One region of the Asticcacaulis excentricus CB 48 genome, then DNA from elsewhere that is predicted to be linked to it. Evidence: riboswitches for the same ligand, from Rfam matches in the RefSeq annotation. Region 1 holds a riboswitch; the other holds the start of a gene.
What was found. A riboswitch is a leader RNA that binds a small molecule or an ion and turns the genes downstream of it on or off. The one in region 1 is predicted to bind cobalamin.

Region 1 (6,957 bases):
CTGACGGTCGCCGCCATCGCTGTGCCTCTCAATGCCGTCTTCGGTATCGCGGCTGCCTGGTGCGTGACGCGCTTTGATTTTTCCGGCAAGGGTCTGCTGTTGTCGGTGCTCGACCTGCCATTCACCATCTCGCCGGTCATTTCAGGCATGGTGTGGGTGTTGCTGTTCGGGGCCCACGGCTGGTTCGCCAGCGTGCTCGAAGCCAGTAATGTCAAGATCATCTACGCCCTGCCCGGCCTCGTCATCGCCACTGTGCTGGTTACCCTACCCTTTGTGGCGCGCGAGTTGATCCCGCTGATGCAGGATCAGGGCACGGACGAAGAAATCGCTGCCGTAACGCTGGGGGCTTCGGGCTGGGACGTCTTCTTTCGTATCACCTTGCCCAATATCAAATGGGCCCTGACCTATGGCGTGCTTCTGTGTACCGCGAGGGCCATGGGTGAATTTGGCGCCGTGTCGGTCGTGTCGGGCCATATTCGCGGCCTGACCAACACCCTGCCCCTGCACATCGAAGTGCTCTACAACGAATATGACAGTGTGGGGGCCTTTGGGGCCGCGACGCTGCTGGCGGGTCTGGCGCTTGTGACGCTGGTCCTGAAAACCCTGCTGGAATGGCGCTTCGGTGACGAACTGGCCGCCAACCGCCGCCACTGATTGAGCTTTTTATGTCTTTAGTCGTCAAAAACATTACCAAACGCTTCAGCGACTTCGCCGCGCTCAACGACGTGTCGTTCGAAGCCCAGCCGGGCGAGTTTCTGGCCCTGCTGGGCCCATCAGGTTCGGGCAAGACGACGCTTCTGCGCCTGCTAGCCGGGCTCGATCGTCCGGATACAGGCAGTATCGACTTCGATGGTCTCGATTACCTGACGCTTTCGGCGCGTGATCGCCGCGTCGGCATGGTGTTTCAGTCTTACGCCCTGTTCCGCCACATGACCGTGGCCCAGAACATCGCCTTTGGCCTCAATGTGCGCCCGGCAAAGGAGCGCCCGTCAAAGGCCGAGATTCAGGCCACGGTGCAGCGCCTTTTGAAACTGATCCAGCTCGAAGACCTCGGCAAGCGCTACCCCAGCCAGCTTTCGGGTGGGCAACGCCAGCGCGTCGCGCTGGCGCGCGCTCTGGCCATCAATCCGCGTATTCTGCTGCTTGATGAACCCTTTGGCGCGCTGGATGCGCTGGTGCGTAAGGATCTGCGCCGCTGGCTGCGCCGCATTCACGATGAGACGGGCGTCACGACCCTCTTTGTGACCCACGATCAGGAAGAGGCGCTCGACCTTGCCGACCGTGTGGTGGTGCTGAAAGACGGCCAGATCGAACAGATTGGCGAGCCGCTGGAGCTTTATCGCCATCCGCAGTCGGCCTTTGTCTTCGATTTTCTGGGCACGTCGAATCAGGTGCCGGCCAGCCTGTCGGAAGGCGTGGCCGATTTCGGCGGCTTCAGCGCTCCGGTCGTCAGCCCGAGGTCTCTCAGAGGCGCGCAGACCGTGCGTTTCCGCCCCTTCGATACGCATCTGCATCGCGAGGGGCCAGGCTTTGAAGCCAAAGTGCTGTCCCTCCTGCCCGCCGGGGCCAATCTGCGTCTGGAACTACAAAGCGCGACAGGTCAGGTGTTCGAAACCCAGCACGCTCACGACTCAGAGGCCTCTGACCTACGCCTGAACGACACGGTCTTTCTGCGCCCGTCGAAGGTGTATGCGTTTTGATCATTCGTCAAAGAACACCTTAACCACCGTGCAATCCGTAGGATCAATGATCGCATGTCCTGAGCCCCCCACGGAAAAGTTGGGCAGCTGGTAATAGACATCAACCTTATCCTTTCTGGGCTCCACTACCAATCGCTCCTCGACATGAGCAGCCTTATATCCCGGTACTTGAGCCTCTATAGCTCGCGCCCCAATAGCGAGGTAGTCGCATCGCTTAGCTACCTCAGGAGACATCGGGCTAATCTCAGGGTATTTGACCGCTTTCTCGCATCCTCCGAGGCCGCACACAGCCAGAAGAACCCCGCCAAACATCTTCATTTAGCTCTCCCTTATCGACTCAATCGTAGATAAAAAAGCCCTTCCGAGGAAGGGCTTATCTGTTACTCCGCTCCGGCCATTGCCGCCTCAAGAGCCGGTGCATTGGTACGCCACGTATCGCCGATATGATCCGCCACCGGGTCAGTGAAGATATATTCCTCACCCGCTTGCAGACCCTCAACTATGCGTTTGGCCGCGGTTTCCGGCGTTGCCTTTTGCATAGGAATATCGCGCGCCAGATCGGTGTCGATTGGACCGGGGAATATACCCAGCACCTTGACGCCCGTGCCTTTCAGGCCCGCCCGCGCCGACTGCGTGACCGACAACAATGCCGCCTTGGACGCCGAATAGCCGCCCAAAGACGCAGCGGCGACAAGGCCCACGACGCTTATGACATTGGCAATCGTACCTGAGCCCTTGGCAACCAGCTTCGGCGCAAACGCGCGCATGACCCGCAGTGTCCCATAGAGGTTGGTGTCGAAATCGGCAGCGACCACGTCCAGCGGGCTGTTAAGCACGTCCGAAAACACCGCCGTTCCGGCATTGTTGACCACAATATCGACATCCCCCGCCGCTTCGGCGACAGCGGTCACTTGAGCTTCATTGGTAATATCAAGCGCCAGCGGCACGACACGCGGGTCCGCAAAATCCGGCAGAGAGGCGGGGTTACGCGCCGCGGCATAGACCTTTTTGACGTCGTGGGTGAGCAGTGCGCGCACCGTGGCGGCACCAATGCCGCGATTGGCACCGGTAACGAGAATGACTTGGTTGGAGAGGGACATAACAGGCTCCTAGGTTTCATGCTTAAAAAGTAAACAGATCTGTTTACATGTCGCCGATGTAAACCGATCTGTTTACTTTTGCAAGCCGGCAGGCTATAATTTTTGCTCACCGGCCACTCCACAAGCTTCCCGCCCCTTGCTGTTAAAAGCCCTCTCATGACCAAACCGCAAAAAAAACAGGATATTATCAACCACGCTTTTGAGCTGTTCTATGATCACGGCTTCGGTCTGGGCGTCGATACGCTGATGGCCGATACCGGCATTTCCAAACGCACCCTGTATAAATACTTCCCGTCCAAGGAGGCGCTGATCGCCGAACTGGTCGATCACTACCGCGAACAATCCCTTCCGCAACTGCGCGCCGGGGTCGAAGCGCTGAGCCCCGATCCGAAGGGGCGCCTGATGGCCCTGTTCGATCTGCGCCAGAGCCTGTTTGCCAGAGGTTGTTTCCGTGGTTGTCTGGCCATCTCGGCGCGTCAGGAATTTGGCGGCCGTCAGCCGGAAATTGAGGCCGCCGCCACAGCCATGTTCGCCGATATGCACGCCCTCGTCCGTGAACTGAGCGCCCTTTCCGGCCATGCAAACCCCGACGCTCTGACCGATCAGGCGATGGTGCTGTTCAATGGCGCGGTTGTCGCCGCTCAGGCGACGCGCAACCCGGCCCCCTTCGACACGGCCAAGTCGGTGCTGCGGGTCTTGTTAGGCACAGATACCGCGTCCTAAGCGCCACACTTGCCTTTATACACGCGCCCCGCGCTTGACCTTCTCGTCCTGCTCCCCTACCCCGACACTGTGCAGACGGTGCCGCAGAGATGCGGCTTAAAAGGGAAGCAGGTGCAAGGCCTGCGCTGTCCCCGCAACTGTAAGCGTCGAGTGTTCCGCCATATGCCACTGGTTGTCTTTGTACCGGGAAGGCGGCGAAACGCGCCTGAGACGCGAGTCAGGAGACCTGCCCCTGCTGTCGTCCTTCGCGTGGTCGGGGTGTGCCACAAGAGCGGATAAGCCTTTGAGCGCTTGCCGAAAGTGTGACGCACTTTTCGGATGAAAAAGCGCTTTAACCAAAATCTAGAGCATGGTTTCGATGCAATCGAAATGCGCTCTGACAAAGGCCTTCCTCAGAGACGATTCGTTGTGCGCGCCGGTCCGTCCGGGGCGCTCGTCCTGTTGTGAATAGGCATAAGATCTTGAAAACCTTCTTTTGCGGCGTCGCGTTTGCCGCCTTCCTCACCTCGCCTGCGCTGGCCGAAGACGCCCCGCAAGAGGTGGTCGTCACCCTGACCCGCGAACCCGTGGCCTTGTCAAAGGTGGGGCAGAGTGTCAGCACGTTTGATGCCGCCGCCATAGAACGCAGTCAATTGGTCTTTCTTAAAGACCTGATCGCCCTCACCCCGTCCGTCTCTATCGCTCAGACCGGCGGTCACGGTCAGGCCGGCACGGCACGCTTTCGCGGCGCCGAAAGCGACCGCAGCCTGTTTATCGTCGATGGCGTGAAGCTGGGCGACCCGTCGATGATAGGAGGCGGGCTAAACCTCGGATTGCTGGCGCTTAACGATGCCGTGCGTGTGGAAATCCTGCGCGGCCCGCTGTCGACCCTGTGGGGCTCTCAGGCCATCGGCGGTGTGGTGTCGGTGACGACCCGCATGCCCCAGGCCCCTTTTGAGGCGCAAGGCTCCATCGAAGGCCTGGATGAATACGTTGTAGGCAAGGCCGGTATCGGCGGCAAGACGGGCCCTTTGAGTTGGCGTCTAGCGGCGTCGTATATCGACGATGACGGCGTGTCGTCGCTGCGCGGAGCGGCGGAAAAGGACGGCTTTACGCAGAAGCACCTCAACACCTATCTGCACTACGCCTTGAGCGACACATCAGGCCTGCGCGCCCGTCTGGCCCGCACCGAAAGCGAGTACGATTTCGACGGCTATAATGCGGCGTTCCAACTGGCCGATACCCGAGACACCGGTTTTCAGAACGAAAATCTGGCCAGCCTCGGCTATTACACGCAAGCCTTTGGCAGCGCGCTGAAGCAGACCTTCACCCTCAGCTACAGCACGACGAAGCGTTCCACCTCTGACCTCGCAAATGCCACCACCTATCCGTTCGAAGGGCGTCAGACCAGCTTCGATTACACCGGAGCTCTGGCCCTGTCGGAGTCGTCCAAACTCGTCTTCGGCGCGTCGAGCGAGCGCTCGCAAGCTATTGCCTCTGGTCTAAACAAGCGCGTCACCCTCAATGGCCTGTTTGCGCAACTGCGTCAGGAGGTGACGCAGGCCCTGACAGTGAACGCCAGCCTGCGCTATGATGATCATTCGGTCTTTGGGGGCAACTCCATCGCTCAGGTAGCCATCGCCTACGCTCTGTCGCCGTCTTTGGTACTGCGCAGCAGCCTCGGTCAGGGTTTCAAGTCCCCCAGCCTGTATCAGCTCTATGACGGCTGGTCAGGCAATCTCAAGCTCAAGCCCGAGGAAGCGACCAATCTCGACGTCGGCGTCGATTATCACGGTACCAACGACAGCCGTCTCGGCGTGTCGCTGTTCGGGCGTAAGACCGACAATCAGATCGACTATGACATGTCGTCCTTCCTCTATGGCAATATCGCCCGCACCAAGGCCTATGGTATCGAATTGGATGGCGAGACGAATCTGACAGCGAACGTGCGCCTGTCGGGCAACTACAGCCACATCGTCGCCCGCGACGATGCCCCGAGCAGCGCGACCTTCCGCAACGATCTGGGCCGTGCACCCCGTCATCTGGCCAATGCCAGCATTGAATGGCAGGCAACGGACGCCCTCGAACTGGGGGCCTCGCTACGCTATGCGGGTAAGTCGTTCGAGAATATCTACAATACCCGTCGACTAAACGCCTACACACTGCTCGATCTGCGCGCCAGCTATGCGCTGAATGAAACGATGACGCTGGTCGCGCGCGTCGAAAACGCTACGGACGAAGACTATGAGACCGCCGCCAACTACGGCTCCGTCGGTCGCCGACTGTGGCTGGGCCTGCGCGCTAAATATTGACTGAAAGAAAGGCCCGGCAGCTAACGTCGGGCCTTTTTGAACTGTTTCTTCTTGTAGCGTTTCTGAGCGTGATAGAGTGCCATATCGGCCACATCGAGGTCTGTCGGGAACGGTCCGCCCCCCTCGTCGTGATATTGCCCGTCCCACGGCTCAGGGCACAGGGCATATTGAAAAGGACGGACATCCGCACGGGTTCGACCGCAGACCGTACAATGGTTGGGTATGCTGGCCGTTGACCAGCGGTTCCACGTATTCTTGATCAGAGACAGTTCACAGCGCGGGCAACGATAGCTGGAACCTATAAAAAAGAGGCACAGGCCTGCGGCAAAAGCCACTGCGTCCCAAATTAGGTCCACATCGCCAAACAGATATCTCAGCGCCAGATTCAAAATCACACCAACGGCGGCAACCCAGATGTTTGCCATAAGACCAACGATTACAGCGCCGCCAGACAGCAGAAACATCCACAGACCGTTCATTCCACCAACCCACACCGTCTGTAACAGAGAGTTCGAGATCAGAAAGAACCCCGTGAACGAGAATCCGATCGTCCATACAAAGCGCATAATCCACCCCTCATAAACTCATGATTTGAAACCAAATCACGCAGGGCTATATAGAGGCAACTGATTTCCAGAGGCCCCACCATGACCGCCGATACCGCCCACACCTTTCAGACCTACAGCGTCACCACCCATCCGTCGCAGGGCGTGACCAACGTCGCTGCATTGCGCGCGCAGTTTGCCGGTCTCGGTATCGACGGCTTTATCGTCCCGCACGAGGACGAGCATCAGAACGAATATCTGCCTGATGCCAATGAACGTCTGGCGTGGGTATCGGGCTTTACCGGCTCAGCCGGTGCGGCCCTGATCCTTAAGGACAAAGCCATCCTGTTTGCCGATGGCCGCTACACCCTGCAATCGCGCGAACAGACTGATCCTTCGGTGTTCGAGGTCGTCGATTTCACCGCTACGGCTATCGCCGAACAGATCGCGTCTCAGCCGCGCGGCAGCGTCATCGGCTTTGATCCGCGCCTGCACAGCCCGGCGGCGCTCAAGGCGCTGCAACAGGCGGCTACCCGCGTCGGCCTCAACCTGAAAGCCGTCGATCCCAACCCTATCGACCTCGCCTGGGGCGCGGCGC
Region 2 (6,957 bases), 1.1 Mb from region 1:
CGAGGTGCTGCGCGCCTCGGGTTTTCAGCAACTGATTCAGGCCCGTGACGCGGAAGAGGCGATCGAGCTTCTGGGGGCCTATAATCCCGAACTAATGATCCTTGACTGGAATATGCCGGGCCTGTCGGGCATTGATCTGACGCTGTTACTACGGCAGGCGGCGGTGAATGAGGACACACGCTTTCCAAATCCGCGTATCCCCGTACTCATGCTGACCGGGCGTCAGCGTTCGCGCGATGTGACCGAAGCGCGTAATGCCGGGGTCGATGAATTTGTCATCAAGCCGTTTTCGACGCGCAGCCTCATGCGTGGGGTCGCGTCCGCCCTGTCCCGTCAGCGCCCATTTATCGTGTCGGCGGGCTATGTCGGCCCATGTCGACGTCGGCGAAAGGATGAGGACTATCGGGGCCTGATGCGCCGCGTCGATGATATAGAGGCCGCTGCTGACCGCCACTCACGCGCCTTGTTTCAGCAGACCCTGTCGGTCGAGCTCGAGGCCCTTCACGCCCTGATGTCAGCGCGGGGCGGGCTGCACAAGGAGACGCTGGATTACCTGATCGAGCGTACCAGCGAAGCCGAAACCCAGGCGGTAAGATATCGCCAGAGGCTGCTGGCCGAAGCTACACGTTCTTTAAAGGAATATGTGTCATATTTCGGAAAGGCGGCCGAACCGGATGTGCTGGACGTGCATCTGGATTCTATCCGCCGGCTGAACGCGCTGCGCAATGAGGATACGGCCGAAGGCCAGACCATCATTCGTCAGCTTGAAGCGCTGGTGAAGAATCGAAAGAGGAAGAAACTGTCGGCATGAGTGCGGTGGCAACCTACCAGCAGACCAAGGGCGCATTTCAGGCGCGTTCGGACAAGGGTAAGCCCGCTTCACGCGATGTGCGCAATCTGGCCAATTTGGGCGATACAGCCTCGACCAGCCGCGTCCTCAATCTGGCAGCGATTGCCCTCGTCATGTCCAGCGAAAAAGACTATGTCGCCAAGCCGTTCTTCCGCGACCGCCAGCTTAATCGCGCCATACTGATCAAGCACACCCTGCGTTCCAACGAACGCGATCTGTTCAGCCGCACACGGCGCACGGCGACCAAGATCGTCATGCCGTTCGACGCCACAGACCTGCGTCTGGGCGGGCGTTCGGTTATGGTCAATCAGGTGGGCTTCGAAGCCTTTTGCCGCACGCAGTTCGGCATTGGGGATGTCAATTCGCATTTGGATGTGCAGGTTCTGCGCCTGCTGGACAACCTCCCGTCGCTCGACCCGTTTCTGGTTCGCGAGCACTTGTCGCGCAATGGTTTCAAGCCCGGCGCCTGTTATCTCAATATCTCCGCCCATGATATTCAGCGCATGATCGGCTTTGCCAATGGCGAGATCGAGCAACTGGTGCGCACCGCGTTCGGTAACATGATGGTCGGCGGAGCCAGCATCAAGCTGGCGGGCAAGATCCTGTCGAATGAGCTTGATCAGGAGTTGTCGCCCCTGCGCCAGACCCTGCGCATGTCGGAAGAAGAGTTCTCCGAAGGGATCTTCTCCTGGCGCGGCTTCCTCTATTTCAAATGGCGTCACGAAGAACTGCAAAACGAGATGCGTCGCGTCATTCAGGGTCTGGGTTCTTATCAGCCCGTCGGCGCGATTGACGATCAGGTGCGTGACTATCTGCGCGAAGTACGTCCGCGGCTGGGCCGCCGTATCGCTAAGGCGGTCAATGAGGTGGCGCGCACCATCGCCATCTATGATCGCGCCTATCACGCGCTGACTCAGGGGCAAAACCCCGGCCCCTTCCGTCAGTTTCTGCTTCAGGGGCCGAAGCTGTTTTTCGAACTGGGCGAAACCATCGGGATACTGGGGCACATCTCGTCCTTCTGGACCTATCGCATGATGTCGAGCTTGGCCGCCCAACGGCTGACCGCGCTGGAATATGCCGACGTGCTGATGGATTTTGACGACAGCCTGATGATTTTAGGACCTGACGACGAGGATTAACCGTCTTCGTTCACACCCTATTGGAACCTGTCTTTTAGGCTCCGGGTTCATTCCCGTCCCCAGGTGTCTAACGGATAGTCATGGTTTCAACGGCCCGCCGAAATTACAAGATGACCCGCGGCCCGGATCAGGCGAACCGCGTCATCCGCGAATACCGCAATCTGGCCAATCTGGGTCAAACGGCCGCCTCAACGCGCGTACTTAACCTGTCGCGGGTCTACCGCCTGCATCACAAAGATGAGGACTATGGGGACAATCCCTTCTTTCAGTCCTCACTTCTCAACCGATGCATCATCCTCAAACACACCCTGCGTCTCAACGAGCGGCACTTTTATCACGGCACCCGTCGCACCGTGACCAAGATCATCTTGCCGTATGATCATTTTGATCTGCGTCTGGGGGCGTCCAGCATCTTCATCAACCAGATTGGTTTCGAGCAACTGGCGCGGGATTATCTGTCGATCAGCGATTTCGACAAGAATCCCGACATAAAAATCCTGCGCCGTCTGGATCAGTTGCCGTCGCTCGACCCGTTTCTCGTGCGTGAAACTCTGGCGCGCAACGGCCATCGTCCGGCGGGTATCTATCTGCGCCTGTCGCCCGCCGATCTGTCGCGAATGATGCAGTTTACTTCCAGCGAAATTGAGCGGCTGGTCAATACGGCGCTGGGCGATCACTATGTCGGGGCCTCGATGAAGCTCGGCAACAAAATCCTCTCCGATCAGCTTGATCGCGAACTGTGGCCGCTGAAAGAGACGTTCCGCATGTCCGATACGGAATTCGCCGAAGGTGTCTTCGCCTGGCGCGGTTTCCTCTATTACAAGTGGCGTTACCTTGAGCTTCAGGACCGCCTGCGCGAGGTCCTCGCCGGGATCGGCACCTATCAGCCCTTCGGCGTCAGCGACGAACGCGTAACGGACTACATCCTCAGCGCCCGGCTGCGTCTGGCACGCGGCATGGCGCGTGCGCTCAATCAGGCCTATGACGTGCTGAAAATCTACGATATGGCCTATGCCGATCTGGTCAGCCACAACAAGCCAGGGCCGTTCAAGCGCTTCCTGCTCAATGGCTCCGGCCTCTTCACCGAACTGGGTGAGATTATCGGTACGCTGGACCATATCGCGGCCTTCTGGAGCTTCCGTATGAACCGCGCCATTCAGTCGGGCAAGCCGATGAAGCCGGTTGAATATGCTGATGTGCTGATGGACTTTGAAAGCGGGCTTAACTACCTGTTCGAGGATCGCCCCAGCTTCAGCGTGACGACCTCGGGGTTTCTGCGCGCCAGTATCCCAGCGGGGTAAACGAGGCTCTGTAAAGGGGCACAAAAGGCGATGGCGAGAGCTTACGCCTTTTAATTTGAGAAGAATATAAGCATATAAAGATATGTTTATATGATTATTGACTCCGTCGCTTTGCCCGTCTAATGTCCGGCTGTCAGCGGTCCGCGCCTCTCATGAGGCGTGGCTAAGAGGGAAGCCGGTCCAAACCCGGTGCTGCCCCCGCAACTGTAGGCGGTGAGTGTCGATCCGAAAGACCATTAGGGTGCGCCCTGAGAAGGTGGCTCGAAACCGTGACCCGCAAGCCAGGAGACCTGCCACTGACCGCATCTGTCATCCCGGGCGGAGGGCCACGGGCATGAGTCCTTTGCCCTGCGGCCTGACGCGGGATCGCGGACCTGTGCCCAAAGCGCTCCCCCACAGTAACGGGGAATACCGTGTCACACTCTTCGCCAGTCGCGCCGCTCTCAGACTTCGATTTTACCCTGCGGCGCCTTCGCTTCAATGAGCACTACACGCCGTCGCAAACCACGCGCCTAACCACCAATTTCGCCAATCTGGCCAGAGGCGATACCCGCCAGCAAAACCTGCGCAACGCTTTGCGCATGATCGATAATCGCTTCAACGCGCTGGCCCATTGGGATAACCCGAACGCTGACCGTTACGCCATCGAACTCGATATCATTTCGGTCGAGATAGACCTGCCGGATCGGGCGACCAATGACCGTTTTCCGTTGCTCGAAATCCTAAACACGACCATTCTTGATCGTCACACCTCCTCAAGCATCGCAGGCATGACGGGCAACAACCTGTCGTCCTTTGTGCGCGACTACGATTTCAGCGTCGTGCTGCCCGCGCACAACCGGGACCGCCCTGACTTCAGCCTGCCGCCCAACTTCGGAGACCTGCACGGCCACCTGTTTCTCAGCTTCGTTCGGTCGCCAACTTATAAGGCGCAGTTTCACAAGCCGCCCGTCATCTGCCTGAGCGTCGCCAACAGTAAGACCTATAGGCGGACGAACACGTACCACCCGATACTGGGCGTTGAATACGAGCAAAACGACGAGTCGCTGACGGATATATATTTCCGGAAAATGGGATTAACGGTGCGCTTCTTCATGCCGCCGGGCAGCGTCGCGCCGCTGGCCTTCTATTTCTTCGGCGACCTGCTCTCTGACTACACGTCTCTGGAACTGATCAGCACGATCAGCACCATGGAGAGCTTTCAGAAGATCTATCGCCCGGAAATCTACAACGCGAATGCGGCCGCCGGTGCGGTCTATCAGCCTAGCCTGCAACACCCCGACTATTCGCTGACCCAGGTGGTCTATGACCGCGAAGAACGCAGCCGTCTGGCCGTCGAACAGGGGCGCTTTGCCGAGGCGCACTTCATCACCCCGTACCGCACCCTGCTTGAGCAGTGGTCCGCACATTACGCTTGACTCGTGAGGTAATTCTGATGGCTTTACTCCTTCCCCCGTCCACCGCCGGCAGTCTGCCGAAACCGTCTTGGCTGGCCGAGCCGCAAACCCTTTGGTCGCCATGGAAACTGCAAGCTGAGGCCCTGAGCGAGGGCAAGCGAGACGCCCTGCGTCTGGCGCTGGATGATCAGATTCAGGCGGGTATTGAAATCGTCAGCGACGGCGAACAGACGCGTCAGCACTTTGTCACTACCTTCATCGAACACCTCGACGGCGTCGATTTCTCAAAGCGCGAAACCGTCCGTATCCGTGACCGTTACGAAGCCAGCGTGCCGACGGTGTTGGGGGCGGTCTCACGCCCCCGACCGGTCTTTGTCGAAGACGCCCGATTCCTGCGTCAGCAGACGAAACAGCCCATCAAATGGGCGTTGCCGGGGCCGATGACCATGGTCGATACCCTGTTTGACGCCCACTACAAGAGCCGCGAAAAACTGGCCTGGGCGTTTGCTGAAATACTCAATCAGGAGGCCAGAGAGCTGGAGGCTGCGGGTGTTGATATTATCCAGTTCGATGAGCCCGCTTTCAATGTCTTCTTCAATGAGGTCAATGACTGGGGCGTGGCGGCGCTCGAAAAGGCTGCCGAGGGCCTAAGGTGTGAGACGGCCGTGCACATCTGCTACGGCTACGGCATCAAAGCCAATGCCGAATGGAAAAAGACGCTGGGGTCGCAGTGGCGGCAGTATGAAGAGGCCTTTCCCAAACTGCAAACCTCCAGCCTCGATATCATTTCGCTGGAATGTCACAATTCGCGCGTGCCGATGGAGCTTATCGAGTTGATACGCGGCAAGAAGGTGATGGTCGGGGCCATTGATGTGGCCAGTTCTGTCATCGAGACGCCTGAAGAGGTGGCCGACACCTTGCGCAAGGCCTTGCAATTTGTCGATGCCGACAAGCTCTATCCCTGCACCAATTGCGGTATGGCCCCTCTGCCGCGCGACGTCGCTACGGGTAAGCTGCGGGCGCTGGGGGCCGGGGCGGCAATCGTGCGCAGGGAGCTTATGGCCTAACCAAAACTCGCGCTGAGGACAAAGGCGGTGGTGGCCACGACCAGCACCGCCAGAAGCGCGCCTGCCCGTGCATAGTCGGTGAAGCGATAGCCGCCCGGTGCCATGACCAGCAAATTGTTCTGATGCCCGATGGGAGTCAGGAAGTCTGACGAGGTGCCGACCAGAACGGCCAGCAGTAGGGCGTCGGGTGACACATGGAGTATTTGCGCCAGCTGAATGGCCAGCGGGCCCATGATCAGCGCCGTGGCGACATTGTTGAGCAGGATGGTCAGGAACAGGGTGAGGCCGCAAACCGCCGCGATGCAGGCGATCAGGGGCGCGCCCTTAAGCCCGCCCGCCAATGCATCAGCGACCATTTTCGCCGCACCTGAGGTTTCAAAGCTCTGCCCCACCGGGATCATGGCCGCCAGCAGGACGATCACGCTCCAGTCGATGGACTTATAGATTTCCGGGGCGGGGATTAGCCGCAGGGCCGCCATGGCCGCCGCCGCTGCGAGAAAGGTCAGAGCGGGGGAGACGTCGAACAGCACGGTCACCGCGATGGCCAGAACGAAGATGCCGACCGTCTGGATCGCCGCGCGGATATTAACGGGGGCGGTGTCGGCACGATCGATTTCCAGCAGGCGTTGTTGCGTGCCAAATCGCGCAATATCAGCGGCCTGACCGCGGATAAATAACTGATCGCCGCCTTGCAGGATGATGCCCCCGAGCGGCTGTTTCAGGCGCGCGGCGCGTGGTCCGCCGGCCGTGACATTCAGCGCGCCGCCGCTGCGGTGAGTGATGGCATCGTAGCGTTCACCGATAATGGGGGAACCGTGCGCCACGACCATGTGTGCTGTCACCTCGTGCTCGGCCGGCAGGGGCGCGGCGGTCTTGACGTCCAGACTGTCAGCCACGTCTCCGGGCATATAACGCGACAGAAGGAGCAGCTTGTCGCCGCGTTTCAGGCGATCCTCTTCCGGCCAGTCAATGATCTTGTCGCGGCGGATGAGGCGCAGTAGGCGCGTGCGGCTGGCGTGCAACTGTTTCGACAGGGCGTGGCGGCTGAGTTCAACGGCATGGGTGAGGGTGAGTTCAAACACCTTCCATGGGGCGGCGTGGCCTTCCATCGTGCCGCGGCGCGGCGGCAGCAGACGCCAGCCGATGACGGCCAGATAGACGATACCGACCACGGCCACAGCGATGCCCACCGGTGCCATGGAG

Region 2: it holds a riboswitch for cobalamin, as region 1 does, so the genes downstream of both, ASTEX_RS03145 (DUF1852 domain-containing protein) here and ASTEX_RS08270 (TonB-dependent receptor plug domain-containing protein) in region 1, are expected to answer to the same signal.

What each region holds. Positions count from the first base shown of each region.
Region 1 covers NC_014816.1:1,788,750-1,795,706, forward strand. Annotated here, with positions in the region: gene cysW (sulfate ABC transporter permease subunit CysW) at 1-654, shown strand, start outside; gene ASTEX_RS08250 (sulfate/molybdate ABC transporter ATP-binding protein) at 666-1,700, shown strand; gene ASTEX_RS08255 (hypothetical protein) at 1,701-2,018, opposite strand; gene ASTEX_RS08260 (SDR family NAD(P)-dependent oxidoreductase) at 2,081-2,800, opposite strand; gene ASTEX_RS08265 (TetR/AcrR family transcriptional regulator) at 2,957-3,523, shown strand; cobalamin riboswitch at 3,583-3,771, shown strand; gene ASTEX_RS08270 (TonB-dependent receptor plug domain-containing protein) at 3,985-5,814, shown strand; gene ASTEX_RS08275 (hypothetical protein) at 5,835-6,380, opposite strand; gene ASTEX_RS08280 (aminopeptidase P family protein) at 6,462-6,957, shown strand, end outside.
Region 2 covers NC_014816.1:670,344-677,300, forward strand. Annotated here, with positions in the region: gene ASTEX_RS03130 (response regulator) at 1-811, shown strand, start outside; gene ASTEX_RS03135 (hypothetical protein) at 808-1,989, shown strand; gene ASTEX_RS03140 (hypothetical protein) at 2,100-3,290, shown strand; cobalamin riboswitch at 3,411-3,602, shown strand; gene ASTEX_RS03145 (DUF1852 domain-containing protein) at 3,704-4,708, shown strand; gene ASTEX_RS03150 (methionine synthase) at 4,726-5,754, shown strand; gene ASTEX_RS03155 (SLC13 family permease) at 5,751-6,957, opposite strand, start outside.